Regions from separate parts of the Arthrobacter sp. GQ119 genome, predicted to be linked through region 2. Evidence: riboswitches for the same ligand, from Rfam matches in the RefSeq annotation. Region 2 holds a riboswitch; each other region holds the start of a gene.
The links. A riboswitch is a leader RNA that binds a small molecule or an ion and turns the genes downstream of it on or off. The one in region 2 is predicted to bind S-adenosylmethionine.

Region 1: linked by a shared signal. The riboswitch ahead of AC6CH3_RS10945 (DUF1737 domain-containing protein) and the one ahead of metX (homoserine O-acetyltransferase MetX) in region 2 are both predicted to bind S-adenosylmethionine.
Region 3: linked by a shared signal. The riboswitch ahead of AC6CH3_RS04660 (aminotransferase class V-fold PLP-dependent enzyme) and the one ahead of metX (homoserine O-acetyltransferase MetX) in region 2 are both predicted to bind S-adenosylmethionine.

What each region holds. Positions count from the first base shown of each region.
Region 1 is NZ_JCAXEA010000010.1:52,010-57,134, reverse strand. Features, by position in the region: gene AC6CH3_RS10955 (aromatic amino acid ammonia-lyase) at 1-1,301, opposite strand, end outside; gene AC6CH3_RS10950 (NtaA/DmoA family FMN-dependent monooxygenase) at 1,306-2,601, opposite strand; SAM riboswitch class IV at 2,789-2,902, shown strand; gene AC6CH3_RS10945 (DUF1737 domain-containing protein) at 2,916-3,224, shown strand; gene AC6CH3_RS10940 (rhodanese-like domain-containing protein) at 3,221-3,631, shown strand; gene AC6CH3_RS10935 (O-succinylhomoserine sulfhydrylase) at 3,632-4,840, shown strand; gene AC6CH3_RS10930 (PKD domain-containing protein) at 4,907-5,125, opposite strand, start outside.
Region 2 is NZ_JCAXEA010000001.1:151,454-156,578, reverse strand. Features, by position in the region: gene AC6CH3_RS00785 (CPBP family intramembrane glutamic endopeptidase) at 29-808, shown strand; gene AC6CH3_RS00780 (VOC family protein) at 916-1,554, opposite strand; SAM riboswitch class IV at 1,742-1,857, shown strand; gene metX (homoserine O-acetyltransferase MetX) at 1,870-3,069, shown strand; gene AC6CH3_RS00770 (MFS transporter) at 3,297-4,679, shown strand; gene AC6CH3_RS00765 (zinc-binding dehydrogenase) at 4,782-5,125, shown strand, end outside.
Region 3 is NZ_JCAXEA010000003.1:234,074-239,198, forward strand. Features, by position in the region: gene aroA (3-phosphoshikimate 1-carboxyvinyltransferase) at 1-941, shown strand, start outside; gene rsgA (ribosome small subunit-dependent GTPase A) at 925-2,040, shown strand; gene hisN (histidinol-phosphatase) at 2,107-2,919, shown strand; SAM riboswitch class IV at 3,089-3,202, shown strand; gene AC6CH3_RS04660 (aminotransferase class V-fold PLP-dependent enzyme) at 3,237-4,646, shown strand; gene AC6CH3_RS04665 (class I SAM-dependent methyltransferase) at 4,740-5,125, shown strand, end outside.

The DNA of each region.
Region 1 (5,125 bases), on a different contig from region 2:
AGCGTGGGTGCCCCCAGCGTTGCCGGCGCCGCGAGAAATTTCAGTTCAGCCAACAGGCCTGCTGCCGAATACCAGAGGAGGCCCGGCAGTTCCTCGGAAGCCAGCGGGGTGCCGCTTCGGGCTGCCTCCAGGTTCAGCTGCCGGATGAGCCGCTGGGGCGGGTACAGCTTGGCGATGCGCCGCTCGCTGCTGATGCCCAGGTGCGCCAGCCCCAGCCGCAGCGCTTCGAAGGCGAGGGCCAGCTGCATGGGCTGGAAGTTGCCGCCGGACACCATCCGGCCGGTGGCCAGCTCCGTCAGCGGGTTGTCGCCGCGGCCGTTCAGCTCCACTTCCAGGGCGCCGGCCAGGGCAGTGACCTGGGCACGGAACGCGCCGTGCGTCTGCGGCGCGGCGCGGAAGGAGAGGGCGTCCTGCACCGACACCTCACGCCTCGGGTCCTCCAGCCAGCCGCCGCGCACCAGACGCCGGACGTTCGCGGCCGAGATCCGCTGACCGTCCACCGCCTTGGCCGCCTGCACGGCCGGCGAAAACGGGCTGAGGTTCCCGCCGCCGTCGTACCGTCCGGTAGCCTCCAGCGACAGAGCGAGAGCGGTGTCCGCCAGGTCGGCCAGATGCAGCAGCCGGGCCAGCGCCAGGGTGCCTGCCCCGATCGAGTATGAGTTGGCGCTGACCAGCGCCAGGGCCTCGCCCGCGGCCAGCACGAGCGGCTCAAGGCCAGCCGCGGCGAGCGCCGCCGCGCCGGAAATGATGCTCCCGTCGGGTGCCAGTGCCTGTCCTTCACCGATGGCGACGGCGGCCACCGCGGCCAGCTGCGTCAGGTCTGAGGAGCCGACGGAACCGTCGCGGGGGATGGCGGGAAGCACACCCCGGTTGAGCAGTTCTGCATAGAACCGGGCTGCTTCAGGGCGGACGCCGGAGCCGCCGCGGGTGAAGCCGATCAGCCTCGCGAGGATCACGGCCCGGATTTCCTCCGGAGCGAGTACGGCGCCGATCCCGCTGTGGTGGTAGCGGACCACCTGCACCTGATAGTCGAGGATGGATTCTTCCACCACAGCCGTGTCCCGGCCGGAGCCCAGCAGGGTGTTCAGCCCGTAAACCCTGCGGCCGGAGTCGATGGCCGACTGGACCACATCCCTGGAGAGGCCCATCAGCTCCATTGCGTCAGCGCTCAGGACGACTTCGACCGTCGGATCGGAGGCGACCCGCGCCACGTCGGCGGCTACAAGGTGTGCCGTGCCGATCAGGAAGGTGGCACGTTTTGCGTCCGGCAGCAGGCTGTCCGGCCTCCGTGTCCCGGCCATGGCACTAGAAGTCCAGCAGGTTCCGGCGGAGGCCGCCGTCGCTGTAGCTTGTCCGCAGCAGTCCGCGGCGCCGGAGCACCGGTGCCAGTTTGTCCAGCACGCCGTGCACGGTGGCCGGGTCCACGAAGCCGGAGAAGAGGAAGCCGTCCCCGCCAACAGCGGCGCCTGTTTCCTCGAGGTGGTCGGCGATTTCCTCCGCGGTGCCGATGATGCTGTCCCCGGCCCCACCGCTGCGGGCCTGCAGGATCTCCCGCAGCGTCGAGCCCGGCGGGGCAGCCTTGGAGAAGTGTTCCAGCGTGCCCTGGTTGCTGTTGGTGCTCAGTTCCGGCAGCGGCTCGTCCAGGTCGAACTGTTTGAAGTCGATGACGGACAGATATGAGATCGAATTAAGCTGGCTGTCCACGTCCCGCTGCGACAGCTCCCGCCGCGCGGCCCGCAGCTCCTCCGCCTCGGCTTTGGAGCCCACCACAGTGGGCTTGAGGACGAACAGGACCTTGACGTCGTCGGGGTTCCTGCCCGCCTTGGCGGCTTCGGCCCGGATGGAGTCGCGGTAGGCCTTCATGCCCTCGGAGCCGCGGGCCAGCGCTATGGCAACGTCCGCGTTGCCTCCCGCGAAGGCCTTGCCGCGCGGCGATGCCCCGGCCTGCACCAGTACTGGCTCCTCCGGCAGGGGAGCCGTGTTCAGCGGGCCGCGGACCCGGAAGAATTCGCCCTCGTGGTGGATGGGCCGCACCTTCGTGTGGTCGGCGAAGACCCCGGCCCCGGCGTCCTCCACGATGGCGTCCTGGTCCCAGCTGCGCCAGAGCTTCCGCACCACGTCCACGAATTCCTCCGCCTTCTCGTAGCGGAGGTCGTGCTCGATTTGCTGGTCCAGCCCGTAGTTCTGTGCGGCGAGGTCGCTGCCGGAGGTCACCACGTTCCAGCCGAGCTGGCCGTTGGAGAAGTGCTGCAGCGTGGCCAGCAGCCGGGCCGCCGTGAACGGCGGATAAAAGGAGGCGCTGACGGTGGGGACGATGCCGAGGTGCTCCGTGGCGGAGAGCAGGTACGGGACAAGGGCCAGCGGATCGTGCTTGGGCGCGAAGGAGGCCTGTGCCAGCGAGACTTCGGCGCTCCCGCCATAGGTGTCGGGGACGGTGAGGGAGTCCTCGATGATGAACAGGTCCAGTCCGGCCCGCTCGAACTCGCGTACGGCATGCTGGTACAGGCCGGGTTTTTTCCAGTCATAGCCGATCCCGTAACCGGGTGTCCCCCAGCCCTGGACCCCGAACCCGTGGCCCACAAACCACCCAAAGTGCAGCATGGGGTCGACTGTATTGGCATTCGATTCGTTCACTGGTGCCTGGTTTCATCCGGCGTTGCGGCGGTTCATCTCCCGTCATTATGCACCCGGTCGTGATCTTTGTAACCGACGCTGCAGGCCTCCAGCGTTACGGAACATGACGACGGCGGCGGTGCGCGCCGGCGTCGTCGGTGTTACTTTTTTGAGGAGTAATGAGAACCGGCGCCAAGCCCTGACTGGCCGGTCGGCAACCCTCCCTTTCGCGGCGGGGTGCCTCAGGTGAATACTCGGCAATCGACCACTCGAGCTGCAAGCGTGAGAGAAGGAGATCCGTCATGACGGACGCGCCCGCCGGCGCCACCCTGCCGGCCCCGCAGGACAAACCTGAGGAAAAACTGGCCTACCGCCTGATCACCGGACCGGACAACCGTGCCTTCTGCGAACGCATTTCGGACGCCCTGGCCGAAGGGTATGTGCTGCACGGCAACCCGGCAGCCGCGTTCAACGGCAGGGACGTGATCGTGGCGCAGGCGGTCATCCTGCCCCTCGCCGTCGCAACAGCTGATGCCGCCGTGGCCACCGCCGTGGACCGGCTGGACTCGGACGAGAACCTCGACGCCGAAGCCTTCGAGGGGCACGCATGAGCTACGCCGGAGACCTCACCCCGCACGAAGCATGGACCAAGCTGGAGGAGGGCGCCGTCCTGGTGGACGTCCGCACCGAGGGCGAATGGGCACACATCGGCATCCCCGACACCAAGGCCACCGAGAATGACCCGCTGTTCATCCAGTGGACCTTCCCGGGCGGCATCCCCAACCGGGCCTTCATCGACGAGCTCAAGCAGCAGGCTCCGGAGGACGGCGGCGCCGAGCTCGTCTTCCTGTGCCGCTCCGGCCAGCGCTCCATTGCCGCCGCCATCGCGGCGACCCAGGCCGGCTTCACCTCGTACAACGTCCTCGAAGGCTTCGAGGGAGAGCCCGACCGGTACGGTGAGCGCACCGTCAACGGCTGGAAAAACCGCGGTCTGCCGACAAACCTGGGAAAGAACTAAGTGACCTTCAATCAAGATGCCGCCGGCTGGAGTCCCGAGACCCAAGCCGTCCGCGGCGGGCTGGACCGCACCAATTTCCAGGAGACCACTGAGCCGATCTTCCTGAACTCCGGCTTCGTCTACGAGTCCGCGGCCGCTGCCGAGCGCGCCTTCACCGGTGAGGACGAACGCTTCGTCTATTCCCGCTACGGCAACCCGTCCGTGGCCACCTTCCAGGAGCGCCTCCGCCTGCTCGAAGGCACGGAAGCATGCTTCGCCGCGGCGTCCGGCATGTCCGCCGTTTTCACTGCCCTGGGCGCCCTGCTGGCCACCGGGGACCGCGTGGTGGCCGCCCGCTCGCTGTTCGGCTCCTGCTTCGTGATCCTCAACGAAATCCTGCCGCGCTGGGGCGTGGAGACGATCTTCGTGGACGGTCCGGACCTTGAGCAGTGGCGCACGGCCCTCTCGGTGCCCACCACTGCCGTCTTTTTCGAGTCACCGTCCAATCCCATGCAGGAGATTGTGGACATCGCCGCCGTCAGCGAGCTCGCCCACGCGGCCGGCGCGACCGTCGTCGTCGATAACGTGTTCGCCACTCCCCTGCTGCAGCGCTGCGGCGACCTCGGCGCCGACGTGATCGTCTATTCGGGCACCAAGCACATCGACGGCCAGGGCCGCGTGCTGGGCGGCGCCATCCTGGGCACCAAGGAATTCATCGACGGACCCGTCAAGCAGCTGATGCGCCACACCGGGCCTAACCTGTCCGCGTTCAACGCCTGGGTGCTCACTAAGGGGCTGGAAACCATGGCGCTGCGGGTGAACCATTCATCGGCCACCGCGCTGCGCCTCGCCGAATGGCTTGAGGACCAGCCGGCCATCAGCTGGGTCAAGTACCCGCTGCTGAAGTCCCACCCGCAGTACGAGCTTGCCGCCAAGCAGATGAAGGCCGGCGGCACCGTGCTCACCCTGGAACTCGCGACGACGGCGGGCCAGTCGGCCAAGGAGGCCGCCTTTGCGCTGCTGGACGCCCTGAAGATCATCGACATCTCCAACAACCTCGGCGACGCCAAGACCCTCATCACCCACCCCGCCACCACCACGCATCGTGCCATGGGGCCGGAAGGTCGCGCAGCCATCGGGCTCAGCGACGGCGTGGTGCGGCTGTCCGTAGGCCTGGAGGATCCCGAGGACCTGATCGGCGACCTGGAGCAGGCGCTCAAGCAAATCTGAGGTCCTGGGTTGGCAGGACCGCCGGTTGGGCGGTCCCCTGGTCCGGTCCTTGGTCCAGTCCCGCGGTCAGCTTTCCGGCCTCAGGGCAGTCCGCCACGCTCCGGCCGCCTTGGCCGCGCTGAATGTCCAAGTCGCGGTGCCGCTGGCGCCCGCCGTAGTCTGTGCCCGGTCGGCCTGCTCGGCGATCTGGCCGTTGGCCGCCTCCCACCGCTCCGTCCACCCCGTGGGCGCCGTCGCACCCGGCGTTGCCGCGTCGAAGCCGACGCCGCCAATCAGCCGGGCACC
Region 2 (5,125 bases):
TACCAGCAACTGCAGGCAAGATAGGAACATGTTGGTTCCTTCCCGCCGTCGTCTGCGGATCGAAATCTGGATAGTCCTGGGACTGTCGCTGGGCCAGTCGGCCGCCTACTCGGTGGTGCAGCTCCTGGACAAGATGAGCCAGGCGCCGCTCGCCCAAGGCACGTCCACGCTGAACCGTTCGCAAAGCACTCGCGAATATTTCGATCTGACCTACCAGCTCCTGGACATCATCTTCGCGCTGGTGCCCGTTCTGCTGGTCCTGTACTTCATGACGGAGCAGCGGCAGCCCAAGGCCGGGACGGACAGTGACAGCGGCTCGGCTTTCCGGAAGCTCGGCTTCAACTTCGCCCGCCCCGGGCGTGACCTGCTCCAGGGACTGGGGCTGGCGGCGCTGATCGGCATTCCCTCTCTGGGCCTCTATGCCGCGGGCCGCGCGCTGGGTATTACGACGGCAATCATCCCCAGCGCGCTGGACGCGTACTGGTGGACGATTCCCGTCCTGATTCTTTCCGCGGTCCGCCACGGCATCGTGGAGGAAGTCATTGTGGTGGGGTATCTGCTGGACCGACTCGGGAAGCTCGGCTGGTCCGTGCCGGTGGCGATCTTCGCCAGCTCCATGCTGCGCGGCAGCTACCACCTGTACCAGGGCTTGGGGCCGTTCATCGGCAATGCGATCATGGGCGTGGTGTTCGCCTGGATCTACACCAAAACCCGGCGGGTGATGCCACTGGTCATCGCCCATGCACTGCTGGACATAGTGGCCTTTGTCGGCTTCAGCCTGTTCGGAAAGAGCATCGGGCTGGGGTAGGGAAAATAATTCGGCCGCCATCGGTGGGTGGCGTCGTTGACACCCGCTGATGGCGGCCGAAGTGTAGTGGCAGCGTGCTGTGCAGTTGCAGCCTGCTGCCGCGCGCGTCAGATGGTGACGGCGCCTGCTGCGGTTTCAAACGTGACGGACAGAATGCCGGGGGTGCCGTGCGGAGCCATCCAGTTGACGGCGACATCCTCCAGGGGCCGTTCGACAGGCTCACCGAGCCACTCGGTGACCCGTTCGGCGGAGCCAGCGATGGTGAGGCTGGACATCTTCACGTTGCTGTCATAGGCGTTGGACGGGTGCAGGGAAGGATCGCCCTCCCACTTCAGCATGTACGGGACCTGCGGGTCCGCAATGAGGCCCAGGATGCCGATCTGCTTCCACACGAGTTCGCGGCCATCCGGGAACTTGCGGTTGCCGTTGACTGCGGCGCGTCCCAGACGCTCCTCGAACGGGGCGAGGTCGTCCACTTCGACGCACCAGCCCATCCAGCCGCCGCCGGCGGCAGAGCGTGCGCGCACGGCCTGTCCGAACGGGGCTTTGTCCGACGCCGGGTGGTCCAGGACCTCCACGACCTCAAGGTATTTGTGTCCCGCGAGCGGGATAATCATGTTCCGCGTTCCGAAACGGGGGTGTACTCCGCCCTTCACGGCTTCAACGCCGAGGGCGGACGAAATTCGTTCAGTGGTGGCCGCCAGGCCATCGTGTTCACAGGCGTAAGAGACGTGATCCATGCGCATGCCCTCATCTTGGCATCTTGTGACGCGGCTCTCAGCTAAGGGTTGCCTAACCCGTTCGGGCTATGTGCGGAAGAGCAGATTTCCGGGATCCGCTCCGGTGCCCGCCGCCAGCCTTCAGGGCCCGCTGGAGTCACATAGCCGTCACAATCTTCGCGCGGAGCGTGGGCCCTTTCGTAAGCTTGGTCCAGGTCATGAGTGCCAGCGACAGCCCCGGCTTGCTGGCCGGCAACCCTCCTTCCGCGGTGGGGTGCCCCGGGTGAAGACCTGGCCTGCCGGCCAGTTGGCGGCGGGCAAGCGCGTAGAAGAGGTATACCGATGACGATTTCCGTTACCCGCACCGATGTGCCGGACGGCAGAGTTCCCGACGGCGCAGTGCAGGATCGCACAGCTCCCAATGGCACAGTTCTGGACGGCCGAGTTCCGGACGGTGTTCCCGACGGCACAGTCCAGTATGCCAACATCGGCGGCATCGAGCTCGAGGCCGGCGGATTCCTCCCAGACGTCACGCTTGCCTACGAAACATGGGGGACGCTCAACGCCGACGGCTCCAACGCCATCCTGGTGGAGCACGCCCTCACCGGGAGCACCCATGTGACGCGGGGCGGCGGGGACGAGGAAGGCTGGTGGGAGCAGCTGGCCGGACCGGGTGCACCGGCGGATACGGACAGGTTCTTTGTCGTCTCCATCAACATCCTGGGCGGTTGTTACGGATCCACGGGACCGGCGTCGGCCGCTCCTGATGGCAAGCCGTGGGGCTCGCGCTTCCCGCTGGTGACCCTCCGGGACTCCACCGTTGCCGAAGCGCGCCTGGCTGACCAGCTCGGCATCAGCAGCTGGTTTGCCGTTGTGGGCGGTTCCATGGGCGGCGCCCGCGCCCTGGAGTGGGCGGTCACCTTCCCCGACCGGGTGCGCCGCTGCGGCGTGATCTCCGCGGGGGCGAGCAGCACCGCCGAACAGATCGCCTTTGCACAGGCGCAGACCCTCGCCATCCGCCAGGACCCCAACTTCAACGGCGGCGACTACTACGGGGGCCCGATCCCGGAAGCGGGGCTGGCCCTCGCCCGCCGGATCGCCCACATTACCTACCGCTCGGCGCACGAGCTGGACTTCCGGTTCGGCCGGAACGCCCAGGACAGCGAAGCTCCGCTGCAGGCGGATGCCCTCCGGGACCGCGGCCGGTACCAGGTGGAAAGCTACCTGGACCACCAGGGGAGCAAGCTCGTCCAGCGCTTCGACGCCAACAGCTACATCGCCATTACCGAAGCCCTCATGAGCCATGACATCTGCCGAGGGCGCGGAACCCTGAAGGAAGCGCTGGCGCGGACCACGGCGGACTTCTTTATCGCCGCCGTCGACTCGGACCGGCTGTACTTCCCGTCCCAGTCACGTGAACTCGCGGACGCCCTCCCGGGTGACGTGGATGTCCATGTCATCGAAGCGCCGATCGGCCACGACGGCTTCCTCACCGAGATCGGGCAGCTCAGCGCCCAGCTCCGCGGGCATTTCTCGGCCTGATTCCCAGCCTGAACTCCGGCTCCCGGGACCGGCTCCGACGCCGCAGGCGATGGCTTTAGTGCCCCGTGTCTGTGCATTTATGCAGATGCGCCCTGCACTATTTGTCGTTGAGCTTGCGGCAGGGGCAGACCATACTCGTTGGAAACGGCGGCCAGTGGCACACATCACAGGTCCGCCAGAGCCTGGTCCCATGTGGTGTCGACGAAGACGCCGAAGGAGTTCACACAATGAGTACGGAAAACCCGGCCGCAAGCCGCGTAGAGGAAACCGATGTCAAGGCCTCGGGCCTGAAGAAAGTGGTTACGGCCTCCATGGCCGGAACCGTGGTGGAGTGGTATGAGTTCTTCCTCTATGCCTCCGCAGCCACCCTGGTGTTCGGCAAGATGTTCTTCCCCAATTCAGGGACGGAGCTGGATGGAATCATCGCGGCGTTCGTCACCTACGCCGTGGGCTTCGTGGCCCGGCCGATTGGCGGCATCGTGTTTGGCCACTTCGGTGACAAGTTCGGCCGCAAGCAGCTGCTGCAGCTGAGCATCATCCTGGTGGGTGTCTCCACGTTCCTCATGGGCTGCCTGCCCACCTTCGCCCAGATCGGTTACTGGGCCCCGGCGATGCTGGTGTTCCTCCGCTTCGTCCAGGGCTTCGCCGTCGGCGGTGAATGGGGCGGCGCCGTGCTGCTCGTTGCCGAGCACAGCCCCAACAAGTCCCGCGGATTCTGGTCCAGCTGGCCGCAGTCGGCCGTTCCCATGGGAAACCTGCTGGCCACCGGCGTGCTGTTCACCCTTTCCTCCACGCTGTCCCAGGAGGCATTCCTCGGCTGGGGCTGGCGCGTGGCGTTCTGGCTGTCTGCCGTGATCGTCATCATCGGCTACTACATCCGCACCAAGGTCCAGGACGCACCGATCTTCCTCGAAGCCCGCAAGGAAGTCACCGTCGAGAAGAAGGGCTACGGCGTCGCCGAGGTCTTCCGCCGCTACCCGCGCGGCGTCTTCACCGCCATGGGCCTGCGCTTTGCCGAGAACATCCTCTACTACCTCGTGGTGACGTTCTCCATCACCTACCTGAAGGTCGTCGTGCAGACCGACACGTCCCGGATCCTGCTGCTCCTGCTGGTGGCGCACTTCATCCACTTCTGCACGGTCCCGCTGGTCGGCAAGCTGTCCGACGCCTTCGGCCGACGTCCCGTCTACATGGCCGGCGCCATCCTGGGCGGAACCTGGGGCTTCTTCGCCTTCCCCATGATGGACACCGCCAATGACCTCATCATCCTCGCCGCGATCACCATCGGCCTGATGTTCCACGCCCTCATGTACGCCGGCCAGCCGTCCATCATGGCCGAGATGTTCCCCACCCGGATGCGCTACTCCGGCGTTTCGCTGGGCTACCAGGTGACGTCCATCGTGGCCGGTTCCATGGCACCGATCATCGCCACCTCCCTGCTGGGCAGCTTCAAGTCCTCCACCCCTGTGGCGCTCTACCTCCTCGGGGCCTGCATCGTGACCCTGATCTCGGTGTTCTTCCTCAAGGAAACCCGCGGCATTTCTCTGCACGACGTCGACGCCGCCGACGCCCAGGGCACCGCCGACCTTCTGGCCGCCGGCAAAAAGTAGCCACCAGGAAGCAAGCACAACAGCCGGCCCAGCTGCCCGGACCCGCGACCACGCAGGCCCGGGCAGCTGCGTGCCGGCAATCCACCCAAAGGCAGGAATTCCATGCGAGCAGCTGTCCTCTATGCCACCGTTCCCTCCGGAACCCGCTACGCCGAAGCCCGTCCGCTCCTCGTGCAGGAGCTGGACCGGCCCGCACCGCGCGCGGGGGAACTCGGCGTCGCCATCACCTACTCGAGCCTGTGCCACTCAGACCTGTCCGTGGTTGACGGGTCCCGGGTCAGGCCGCTTCCAATGGCGCTCGGGCACGAAGCAGTAGGGCGGGTCGAAGCCGTGGGCGACGGCGTTACGGACGTTTCCGTGGGGGACCACGTTGTGCTGGTCTTCGTCCCCAGCTGCGGCGCCTGCCGGGCCTGCAAGGCCGGGCGTCCCGCCCTGTGCCACCGTGC
Region 3 (5,125 bases), on a different contig from region 2:
TGGCCGCGCTTGGTGTCAGCGTCCGCGGCGAAGCCGGCGAAACGCCGTCGTCACTGCCTTTCCGGGTTGAGGGGACGGGACAGGTCAGGGGTGGCCATCTGGTGATCGACGCGAGCGCGTCATCGCAGTTCGTTTCCGCGCTGCTCCTGGTCGGTGCACGTTTCACCGAGGGTCTGCACCTGGAACACTCCGGCCACTCCGTGCCGAGCCTGGACCACATCAGCATGACCGTGGCTGTGCTGCGCGGAGTGGGCGTGGAGGTGGACGACTCAACACCGAACCACTGGATTGTCAGCCCGGGCCCGATCCGCGCCTTTGACGAACGCATCGAACAGGACCTGTCCAACGCCGGGCCCTTCCTCGCTGCGGCCCTGGCATCGGGCGGCACCGTGCGCATTCCGGACTGGCCTGCACCCACCACCCAGGTCGGGGACCTGTGGCGGAGCATCCTCCCGGCGATGGGTGCCACCGTGACGCTGGAAGCCGGAACGCTGACCGTCACAGGCGGCAGCGAGATCCGCGGCGCGGACTTCGCCGACACCAGCGAGCTCGCCCCTACTGTCGCGGCGCTCTGCGCCCTGGCCTCCGGCCCGTCCCGGCTCAGCGGCATCGCGCACCTTCGGGGACACGAGACGGACCGCCTGGCAGCGCTGGCGGCGGAAATCAACGGCCTTGGCGGCGACGTCCACGAGACAGACGACGGGCTGGTGATCCGGCCCGCAAAGCTCCATGGCGGCGTGGTCCGCAGCTACGCTGACCACCGGATGGCCACCGCGGGCGCCATCCTTGGACTGGCTGTCAGGGGCGTCGAGGTCCAGGACATCGGCACCACAGCCAAAACCATGCCGGACTTCCCGCAGCTGTGGGCGGACATGGTCGCGCAAGGCACCCACAGCGGGCAGGGCAACGCCGCAGGGACCACCGGTGGCACGCAGCACTGAGTCCTGGGACGAATCCGACGTCCGCATCCGGCCCAACAAGAAAGGCTCCCGGCCCCGTACCAAGGACCGGCCCAGCCACGACGACGCCGTGACGGGACGCATCATCACCGTTGACCGCGGCCGCTACACGGCGGTTGTCGGCGAGGACTCCGGCGACGAACGCACCGTCATTGCCGCCCGGGCGCGTGAGCTCCGCCGCTCCCCCGTGGTGGCGGGGGACTTCGTGTCCCTCGTCGGAGATGTGTCAGGAGCTCCGGACACACTGGCCCGGCTCGTGAAGATCCAGGACCGGAAGACGCTGCTGCGCCGCAGCGCCGACGACACTGATCCGGTCGAACGGGCCGTCGTGGCCAACGCGGACCAGCTGGTGGTTGTTGTGGCGGCAGCCAATCCGGAGCCCCGGACCGGTTTCATCGACCGTGCGCTGGTGGCCGCCTACGATGCCGGCATCGAGCCGCTGCTGCTCGTCACCAAGGCCGACGTGAAGGACCCCTCGGAACTGCTGGACAACTACCGGCACCTCGATTTCCCGGTCATCATCAGCCGCACCGCCGACTCGGCGGCTTCCGGCATCGATGCCCGCTCCGACGACGGACTGTCCGCCCGCCTCGACATAAACGCCGTCTCCGAGCTGCGCGCCCATCTGGACGGCAAAGTCACCGTCATGCTGGGCCACTCCGGCGTCGGCAAATCCACCATGGTGAACGCCCTGACCGGCGCGGAACGTGCCACCGGGGGCGTCAACGCCGTCACGGGACGCGGCAGGCACACGTCGTCGTCGGCCCTCGCGCTGAAACTTGCCGACGCGCCCTCCGGGAGCTGGATCATCGACACCCCGGGCATCCGTTCGTTCGGCCTGGCCCATGTGGATCCGGACCGGATCCTGCATTCGTTCCCCGACCTGGAGCCCGGCACGGAGGCCTGCGAGCGGGGCTGCAAGCATGATGCCTCAGCCGTGAACTGCGGCGTGGACGCCTGGGTGGAGGCCGGCAATGCAGGACCTTCCGGTCCCGCGCGCCTTGCCTCCCTGCGCCGGCTGCTGGGCACCGATCCGCGCATGGAAGCCCAGGAAACAAAGGAACTCGGAAGCGTCAGCTGAGCCGCACGGCGCCTCCGGCCAGCGGACATCCCCGCCCCGCCGGTTCTTTGACGGTAGTTTGGAACCATGACCCAACCCGCTTCGAGCTACAACGACGACCTGCGCCTGGCCCATGTACTGGCGGATTCCGTGGACGACCAGACCATGAGCCGGTTCAAGGCGCTTGATCTTCAGATCGAAACCAAGCCTGACCTGACACCCGTGACGGATGCCGACAAAGCCGCCGAGGAATCCATCCGCGGCCAGCTGTCCCGTTCCCGCCCCCGCGATGCCGTCCTCGGCGAGGAGTTCGGCAGTTCCGGCCACGGCTCCCGGCGCTGGATCATTGACCCCATCGACGGGACCAAGAACTTCGTCCGCGGAGTCCCGGTCTGGGCCACGCTGATCGCGCTCGTTGATGAAGGTGAGCCCGTGGTGGGCCTGGTGAGTGCGCCCGCACTTGGAAAGCGCTGGTGGGCGGCCAGGGGCGCCGGCGCCTATATGGGCCGTTCGCTGGCCGCTGCCACCCGGCTCAGAGTCTCCAACGTCTCGAAGCTCTCGGACGCATCGCTGTCCTACTCCAGCCTCGGCGGCTGGAAGGAGCGGGGAAACCTGGATGAGTTCCTTGCCCTCACTGAGGACGTGTGGCGGACCCGTGCCTTCGGGGATTTCTGGTCCTACTGCATGGTGGCTGAAGGCTGCGTTGACATTGCCTGCGAACCCGAACTGAACCTGTACGACATGGCTGCGCTGGTGCCCATCGTCACGGAGGCGGGCGGCCGTTTCACCTCCCTGGAGGGAACCGACGGTCCCTTCGGCGGCAACGCCCTGGCCACCAACTCGATCCTTCATTCCGAGGTTCTCAAGCGCCTCAACCCGCAGTTGGACGATCTGCTGTAGTTCGGCCCAGCGCGCTTTCGGGGAATATTCGACGTCGGACTCCGTCCTCGGTGCGGGGTCCGACGTCGTATGTTCGGCCAGTTGCCCGAATTTCGGACGGCTGTAACAAACGGCTTAACAATTGCAACCGCTTTTTCATCGGCGGGCGGGTGTTCTAGGCTTTTCTACAGGTCACGAGTGCCAGCGTAAAACCCCGGTTTGCTGGCCGGCAACCCTCCATTCGCGGTGGGGTGCCCCGGGTGACGACCAGGCCGGTCCGGAACGGACCCGGCAAGCGCGGATCCCCGTCACAAGGGGTCCTTTCACAGCGAGGTCCCATGACTACTGCAACCTTCTCCTCCAACACTGGCGCCGGCCTGCTCGACGATCGGTTTGCCGCTGCCGGACGGCCGCTGGCGGCAGTGACCGGCGCTGAAATCCAGGCCCCGCTCATCCAGGGTGGCCACGTGCGCTATGCCAACCTCGACTATGGAGCGTCGGCGCCTGCACTCTCCGTAGTCTCCGCCTACCTCAACGAGATCCTGCCGTTCTACGCCAGCGTGCACCGCGGGGCCGGCTACGCCTCGCAGATCAGCACCTCTGTCTATGAAAATGCCCGGAACATCGTCCGCGAGTTTGTCGGCGGCCGCCCGGACGACTCCGTGATCTTCACGCGGAACACTACGGATTCGCTGAACCTGCTGGCCGGCTGCCTCCCCGTGGAGGACCACGGCCACACCGGGGAAGTCCTGTACCTGGACATCGAGCACCACGCCAACCTGCTGCCGTGGCAGGGCGTGCCCCACCGCAGCGTGGTGGCGTCCGAGACCCTTGAGGCCACCATCGACAGCCTTCGGGCTGAACTCGAGCAGGGCGACATCATCCTCCTTGCCGTGACCGGCGCTTCCAACGTCACCGGCGAGATCCTGCCGATCCGCCGCCTCGCCGCCCTGGCGCACGAATTCGGCGCCCGGATCGTGGTGGACGCTGCGCAGCTCGCGCCGCACCGCCGCATCAACATCGCCGCGGACGACGTCGACTACCTCGCCTTCTCCGGCCACAAGCTGTACGCGCCTTTCGGTTCCGGCGTCCTGGTGGGACGCACCGACTGGCTCGACGCCGGATCCCCGCACCTTGCCGGCGGCGGCGCAGTCAGTGAAGCCCGGCTCGACGGCGTCAGCTGGACCACCGGCCCCGCGCGGCACGAAGGCGGCTCGCCCAACGTCCTGGGCGCAGCCACCCTCGCACGGGCGGCCCAGGTGATCGCCGCCCTGGACCAGGAGCAGTGGCACACGCACGAGGCCGCCATCCGGTCCTTCCTCGTCGAGGGCCTGCAGAAGATCGACGGCGTCACTGTCCACCAGATCTTCTCGGACACCGACCCCGACACCGACACCATCGGCGTGGTCAACTTTTCGGTGGAGGGCTACGACGCCGGACTGGTGGCTGCCTACCTGTCTGCCGAGCACGGCGTAGGGCTGCGCGACGGCCGCTTCTGCGCCCACCCGCTCCTCAAGCGTCTGGGCCTGCCCTCGGGTTCCCTGCGCGCCAGCTTCGGCGTCGGGTCACGGCTTGAGGACGTCCAGCGGCTCCTCGCCGGCATCGAGGAGCTGCGCCGCAGCGGCCTCGGCTGGGACTACGTGGTGGACTCCGGGCGCTGGGTTCCCTCCAACGACACCCGCACCTACCCGCATTGGGCACCGAACACCCCCGGCACCGCGGGCGCTGCGCCCTGCACCCTGGACTGAGCGGCACCCTGGACTGACGGCCGCCAGACGGCGCAGTCACAAATGCGGTAAATTCGAAGGGTCAATTTTTACCCTGCCCTAAGGAGACGGCGCGTGGCACGCGGTGGCCCTAAACTCGACCACGGGCGGCGGCAGGAGCTCGGTCAAAGCTTCCAGGACGGCGGCGAGCATTACCACCGTGTTCGGCCCGGCTACCCGGCTGAGTCCGCGGATTGGCTGGTCCCTTCCGGCGCACGGACGGCGGCCGATATAGGGGCAGGAACCGGCAAGTACACGGAGCTGCTCGTGACACGCGGCCTGCATGTCAGCGCGGTTGACCCCTCCCCAGACATGCTTGAGCAGCTCCGCAACGCCTACCCTGCGGTGGAGGCGCTGGAGGGAACCGCGGAGGACACGGGACTTTCCGGATCGGCATTCGACGTCGTCACGGTGGCGCAGGCATGGCACTGGTGCGACCCGCTGCGTGCCAGCAGCGAGAT